DNA from 2 places in the Streptomyces sp. NPDC031365 genome. Region 2 is predicted to be linked to the other one. Evidence: riboswitches for the same ligand, from Rfam matches in the RefSeq annotation. Region 2 holds a riboswitch; the other holds the start of a gene.
What was found. Region 2 has a riboswitch for cyclic di-AMP ahead of ACZ5C2_RS07815 (M23 family metallopeptidase). Riboswitches for the same ligand answer to the same signal wherever they lie in the genome.
Positions count from the first base shown of each region.

Region 1: another riboswitch for cyclic di-AMP. It lies ahead of ACZ5C2_RS15025 (C40 family peptidase); the one in region 2 lies ahead of ACZ5C2_RS07815 (M23 family metallopeptidase).

Region 1 covers NZ_JBVIIM010000008.1:121,710-125,238, forward strand. Annotated here, with positions in the region: gene ACZ5C2_RS15020 (hypothetical protein) at 114-467, shown strand; gene ACZ5C2_RS15025 (C40 family peptidase) at 694-1,878, opposite strand; cyclic di-AMP (ydaO/yuaA leader) riboswitch at 1,889-2,057, opposite strand; gene pcrA (DNA helicase PcrA) at 2,319-3,529, shown strand, end outside.
Region 2 covers NZ_JBVIIM010000004.1:15,256-18,784, reverse strand. Annotated here, with positions in the region: gene ACZ5C2_RS07830 (response regulator) at 1-520, shown strand, start outside; gene ACZ5C2_RS07825 (dihydrofolate reductase family protein) at 636-1,769, shown strand; tRNA gene ACZ5C2_RS07820 (tRNA-Met) at 1,834-1,907, shown strand; cyclic di-AMP (ydaO/yuaA leader) riboswitch at 2,203-2,359, shown strand; gene ACZ5C2_RS07815 (M23 family metallopeptidase) at 2,372-3,394, shown strand; gene ACZ5C2_RS07810 (PrsW family glutamic-type intramembrane protease) at 3,498-3,529, opposite strand, start outside.

The DNA of each region.
Region 1 (3,529 bases), on a different contig from region 2:
GAATTCCGTTCTGGCTTCACCTTCTTCACTCTGGGTGATGACCGATGTGGTGAAGGGCGGCAGGGTGAGGGCGCCGGAGTGCTATGGGGAGGGTGTGGTTAGGCTCCGGCCTCATGGACGTACTCATCCACCTCTTCGTCGGTCTGCACATCATCGGCATCGCGTCACTGCTCGGTGGCTTCCTCACCCAGATGAAGGCGATGGGCGAGGGCACCGCGCGCTTCAGCCCCGCGATGCTGCACGGCGCCCTGACGATGCTGGTCACCGGCGTCATCCTGGTCGGCCTCAACCAGGCGCAGGACTATTCCGTCGACAACATCAAGATCGGTGTGAAGCTGGCGCTGCTGATCGTCATCCTCGGCCTGGTCTATGTGAAGCGCGACGACGAGAAGGTGGACAAGGGGCTGTTCGGTCTGGTCGGCCTGCTGACCGTGACGAACATCTTCATCGCGGTGCTCTGGACCTGATCCCCTGCCGCGCCGGCGGAGGCGACCGCCCCCGCCGTCCGGTGACCGTACCCGCACAACGGAACACGCCCCGGGCCTCGAGCCCCGGGATGCCGACGGCGGTGGACGCGGACAGCGTCGCCGCCGCCGTCATGTCCGGGGGACACGGTTGCCCGGTGCCGGGCGGGAAGGGGGGCCGGGCACGTTCCGATGCCGACCGAACCTGCCGGCCCGGCCCTCGAGCGGCTCAGGCGGGGCGCACCACGCTGTGGATCGACGACTCGCCGTCGTAGAAGATCGACTCCTCGCGGACGTATGTGCCGGGCTTCGGCGCGTGGATCATCATGCCGTTGCCGATGTAGAGGCCCACATGGGTGATGTCGTCGTAGAAGAAGACCAGGTCACCGGGCTGTGCCTGGGAGACGGAGACGGTCGTGCCCGCGTTGACCTGGTCGTAGGTGGTGCGCGGGATGGTGACGCCGGCGGCCTTCCAGGCGGCCTGGGTGAGGCCGGAGCAGTCGTAGGAGCCGGGGCCGGTGGCCCCCCAGACGTACGGCTTGCCGATCTGTGCGCGGGCGAAGGCCAGGGCCTTCTCGGCCTTGGTGGCGTACGAGGAGTCCGTCGATGTCGACGTCGACGGCGGGGTGGTCGAGCCTGCGGACCCTGAGGCGTCTGTGCTGCCGCTCTCCTGTTGAGCGGCGGCCTCTTCCTGGGCCTTCCGCTGCTCCGCCTGCTGCTGTGCGAGCTCGGCGGCCTGGCGGGCGGCCTCTTCCTGCTTCTTCCTCTCGATCGCCGCGAGCCGTGCCTTCTCCTCGGCGGTCAGCTTCGACATCAGCTCACGCGCGTCGGTGAGCTTCTTCTGGACGGTGGCCTTGGCCGTCTTCAGGTCGCCCTGCGACTCGGTGAGCGTCCGGAGGCTCTCCGTGGCCTCCTTGCGCTTCTTCATCGTCTCGGACTGCTGGGTGACGTAGTCGTCGACCGCTTCCTTCTGGCGGCCGGTCACCCGGTCCATCACCTGGCGCTGGTCGAAGACGTCCTGCGGGGTGTCCGCGAGCAGGAAGGTCGCGGTGTCGGGGATGCCCGCGCCGGTCCGGTACTGGGCGGCGGCGAAGGAACCCAGTTCCTCACGTGCGTCGTTGAGCTTCTGGGTGCGCTTGGCCACGTCGTCGAGGAGGGTGTCGACGCGCTTGCGCTGCTTGGTCGTCTTCTCCTTGGCCGCGTTGTACTTCTCGGTGGCCGACTCCGCCTGGCGGTAGAGGTCGTCGACCTTCTTCTCGACCTCCTCCAGACTCGGCTTGTCGTCGTCCGTGGGGACGGCGCCCGCCGTCTGGGAGAGCAGGGCCACGGAGGTCAGGGCGGCCGTGGCGAGGGCCGGGGTTCGTATGCCTGCCACGCGGGTGCCGGGGGTGCGCGACTTGCGGTGCGACGCCAAGGGAGGCGACTCCTTCCACATGCTCCGCCTACCGGGTTAGCTGTCGGGTTCGGGCGGTGCTTCGGAAGGGTTGCCCTACGGCCGCTCCGCGAGGGAGTGGGCCGATTCACCCCAAGGTCTCGGTGGGTCCCCGGCTCCGGCTGCCACGGCGGCAGTGACGGACTCGGCGGAGGCCGCACGGTCCGGCGAGGTTCGCCGGCGGGGGACGAGCGGCCTGCCCGCACCGTAGCCAACTGGTGTGGCACCTGTGAAGGTTGATGGGTGATATGCCCGATACATTTTTGTGACCTCGCGTGGTGGGTGACTCAGGGTGAGGCAACGGTCCTCGAGGGTGCGCGTCCGTGCGGTGACCGGGGACGGGCGCCGTGGCCGCACGAAAACCGGGGGATGTTCCGGGGCGGGCACGGGTTGTCGGTGGGGCACCCTAGACTCGGAGAGCGATGAGCAGCCTCTTTGACGACAGCTTCCTGGCGGACCTCCAGGCCCGGCGGGGCCCCGCGGACGAACCCCCGCCACCACCCGAGGACGATCATGCTCCGGAGACCGTTCCGGACGATCTGTTCGGCGGGAAGTTCGACGTGCCGCCGGACAGGGACGCCTACTACCGCGACGGGGCGCCGCGCCCGGTGATGGACGCCGCCGCACTGCTGGAGGGGCTGAACGACAACCAGCGCGCCGCCGTCGCGCACTCCGGCTCCCCGCTGCTCATCGTGGCCGGCGCCGGTTCCGGCAAGACCCGCGTGCTCACCCACCGCATCGCCCATCTGCTGGCCGAGCGGCACGTCCACCCGGGCCAGATCCTCGCGATCACCTTCACCAACAAGGCCGCGGGCGAGATGAGGGAGCGCGTCGAGCAGCTCGTCGGCCCCCGGGCGGGCGCCATGTGGGTCATGACGTTCCACAGCGCGTGCGTGCGCATCCTGCGCCGCGAGAGCAAGAAGCTCGGCTTCACGTCGTCGTTCTCGATCTACGACGCCGCCGACTCCAAGCGTCTGATGGCCCTGGTCTGCCGCGACCTGGACCTCGACCCCAAGCGCTTCCCGCCGAAGTCCTTCAGCGCCAAGATCAGCAACCTGAAGAACGAGCTGATCGACGAGGAGGACTTCGCCGCGCAGGCCGGTGACGGCTTCGAGAAGACCCTCGCCCAGGCCTACGCGCTCTACCAGTCCCGGCTGCGTGAGGCCAACGCGCTGGACTTCGACGACCTGATCATGACGACGGTCCATCTGCTCCGCGCCTTCCCGGACGTCGCCGAGCACTACCGCCGCCGCTTCCGGCACGTCCTGGTCGACGAGTACCAGGACACCAACCACGCCCAGTACGCCCTGGTCAGAGAACTCGTCGGCACCGCCGAGCATCCTGTCGACGTGCCGCCGGAGGCCGAGATCCCGCCGGCCGAGCTGTGCGTGGTGGGTGACGCCGACCAGTCGATCTACGCCTTCCGCGGCGCGACCATCCGCAACATCCTCCAGTTCGAGGAGGACTACCCGGACGCGACCACGATCCTGCTGGAGCAGAACTACCGCTCCACGCAGACCATCCTGAGCGCGGCCAACGCCGTCATCGAGCGCAACGAGTCGCGCCGCCCCAAGAACCTGTGGACCAACGCCGGCTCGGGCGCGGGGATCACCGGGTACGTCGCGGACACCGA
Region 2 (3,529 bases):
GGCCCGTGAACACCGCCCCGACCTGGCCATTCTCGATATCGCCATGCCCCGTCTGACCGGTCTCCAAGCGGCCCGTGAGCTCTCCCGCACCCTGCCGGAGACGCGGATCCTCATCCTGACGATGTACGACAACGAGCAGTTCTTCTTCGAGGCGCTCGCCGCCGGTGCCTCGGGCTACGTCCTGAAGTCCGTCGCCGACCAGGACCTCGTGGAGGCCTGCCACGCCACCATGCGCGGTGAGCCGTTCCTCTACCCCGGGGCCGTCAACGCCCTCATCCACAACTACCTCGACCTCGCGCGGGAGGGCCGGACCCTGCCGGCCAAGGCCATCACCGACCGCGAGGAGCAGATCCTCAAGCTCGTCGCCGAGGGCAACACCTCGCAGCAGATCGCGGACCTTCTGGTGATCAGCCCCAAGACGGTGGAGCGGCACCGCGCCAACCTGCTGGCCAAGCTCGGCCTGAAGGACCGCCTGGAACTCACCCGGTACGCCATCCGTGTGGGTCTGATCGAACCCTGACCGCCGAGGGATCGCGCAGGACCGCGGCGCCGCTCCGCGCGTCGGGTTGTCAGACTTGACCCGGGCCGTCGCCCCGCGGCCCGGCCCGCCGCCGCCCCACACCCGGAGTACGCCGATGCCCCGTCCGTACGTCCTGCTGTCCGCCGCCGTCTCCCTCGACGGCTATCTGGACGACACCGGCCCCGATCGGCTGCTGCTGTCCAATCCGGCCGACTTCGACCGGGTCGACGAGGTACGGGCATCCGTGGACGCCATCCTGGTCGGCGCCGGCACCCTCCGCGCCGACAACCCCCGGCTGCTGGTCAACTCGCCCGCGCGGCGTGCCGCCCGGCTCGACGCGGGCCGGCCCGAGTACCCGCTCAAGGTCACCGTCAGCGGCTCCGGCGACCTCGACCCGGCGGCGCGGTTCTGGCACACCGGCGGCGAGAAGGTCCTGTACACCACCGACAAGGGTGCCGAGCGGGCCCGCGCCCTCGGTCTCGCCACCGACGTCGTCCCGCTCGGCCCCGAACTCGACTGGAGGCGGCTGCTGGAGCATCTGCACGCCGGGCGCGGAGTGCGGCGGCTCATGGTCGAGGGCGGCGGACGGATCCACACCCAGCTGCTCACCCAGGGCCTCGCCGACGAACTGCAGTTGGTCCTCGCCCCGCTGTTCGTCGGCGACGCGGACGCCCCCCGCCTCTTCGGACCCGGCTCCTACCAGGGAGGCCGGATGCGGCTGGTGGAAACCCGCCCGATCGGCGACGTCGTCCTCATGCGCTACGAGCCCACCGCCCCCGGCACCGGTGTGCTGCCCGCCGCCGCCGACCACCACTGGCTGGCCCTCGCCTGCGAGCTGGCCGCCGCGTGCCCGCCGTCCGACACGGCGTTCAGCGTGGGAGCGGTGGTGGTGGCCGCCGACGGTACGGAGCTGGCGCGCGGCCACTCCCGGGAGGGCGCGGACCCGGTGGTGCACGCGGAGGAGGCCGCGCTCGCCAGGACCGACCCCGCTGATCCCCGCCTCGCCACCGCCACCGTGTACTCCAGCCTGGAGCCCTGCGCCCGGCGTGCGTCCCGGCCGGCGCCCTGTGCCCGGCTGATCCTGGACGCGGGGGTACGGCGGGTGGTCACGGCCTGGCGGGAGCCGGACACCTTCGTGGTGGGGGCCGACGGCAGTGGGCTGCTGGCGGACGGGGGCGCCGTCGTCCTCGTGCTGCCGGAGCACGAGGAGCGTGCCAAGGCGCCGAACGGGCACTTGATCAGTGGCTGAAACCGGGGCCGCCGGTTATGGGTGTGCGGCGCGTCCCGCGGATGGCGTACACTGGTTTCAACGACGCGGGGTGGAGCAGCTCGGTAGCTCGCTGGGCTCATAACCCAGAGGTCGCAGGTTCAAATCCTGTCCCCGCTACTGAAGGCCAAGGGCCGGAATCCGAAAGGGTTCCGGCCCTCGGTGTTTTCCGATGGCCGACGCCATCTTCACGCACGGTGAGCGAGTCGTCCCGCACCGCACAGCAGCTGACGTACCGTCAGGAAATGACGGGGGCCTGAAGGGCGGTCAACTCGCCCGTTTTTTGCCGCTCATGGCGGTTAAGTCCACGCGAGAATCGTTAATGATCAAGAGGAACGGCTTGGAATCCAGCCCTCGCGTCTATTAACGTTCGATAACGCAGCGCGGTCGTCCCAGCCGTCACAGAAGTCGGCTCCGTGCGCACGCGCCGAATCCCGCAAGGGAACCGGGGAACCACCAATTGGGGTGAATCGCGTGGATACCGCCGTGGAAACACGGTTCGTGCCCGCGCGTAGGAGACCTTCCTGCTCCGAACCCGTCAGCTAACCCGGTAGGCGAAGAAGGAAGGAAAGGAGTACGCCCACGTGGCGTCCAACCCGCCTGCCCCCGAAGCTCCGTTCAAGCCGAGCGACGACACCTTCGCCTACGGCGGTGTCCGCCTCGACGAGGGCCCCCTCGAGGAGTGGAACCCCACCGCGGAGTCCCTTCGCCCGGTACGTGGCCGGCACCGCGTCTCCAAGCAGCGCGGCGGAGGACTCGCCCGCAGCTCCACCGTCCTCGGCGTCGGCGTCATAGCCGCGGTCGGCGCCGGTGGCATGGCCACCGCCCAGACCGGCAAGCCGCCGGTCTCGATCTCCATGCCCGACCTCCCCAATGTGGGTTCCCTCATCTCCGACGAGGAAACACCCAAGGGTTCGGCCACCCCTCTCAGCACCCTCGGCATGACCGAGGCCGAGGCCGAGCAGGGCGCCCCCGGTGCCGGCGAGGCGCTGCGCAGCCGGATCATGGCCCAGGTCGAGCAGCAGCAGAGCCAGGCCGAGACCAAGGCCGCCGCGGAGGCCCTCGCCGCTGCCGAGAAGCAGGCCGCCGAGGCCGCCGCCAAGGCGGAGAAGGAGGCCAAGGCCAAGGCGGAGGCCGCCAAGAAGAAGGCGGAGGAGGAAGCCGCGAAGAAGGCCGAGGCCGAGCGCCTCGCCGAGCTGGCCAAGCAGTACACGCTGCCGACCTCCTCGTACACCATCTCCTCGACCTTCGGTCAGGCCGGCGCCTACTGGTCCTCCGGCCAGCACACCGGCCTCGACTTCGCCGCACCCAGCGGCACGCTGATCAAGGCGGTTCACACCGGCACGATCACCTCCGCCGGCTGGGACGGCTCCTACGGCTACAAGACCGTGCTGACCCTCGACGACGGCACCGAGATCTGGTACGCCCACCAGTCGTCCATCAGCGTCAGCGTCGGCCAGAAGGTCAACACCGGCGACGTGATCGGCCGCGTCGGATCCACCGGCAACTCCACCGGGGCCCACCTCCACCTGGAGGTCCACACCGGTGGCTCCTCCTCCGGCATCGACCCGATGGCGTGGCTGCAGGGCAAGGGCCTCAACCCCTGAGCCCTGAGTCCCACCGCCCCTGGAACCCCGGCAGTCCCGACGACGACCCCCCGACGTCAGGGCTGCCGGTCAGGTGTTTCCGGGGCCGTCCGCGGCAGACCCGTCAGGAGCGGTAGGGGTTCGGGTCGGGCACCG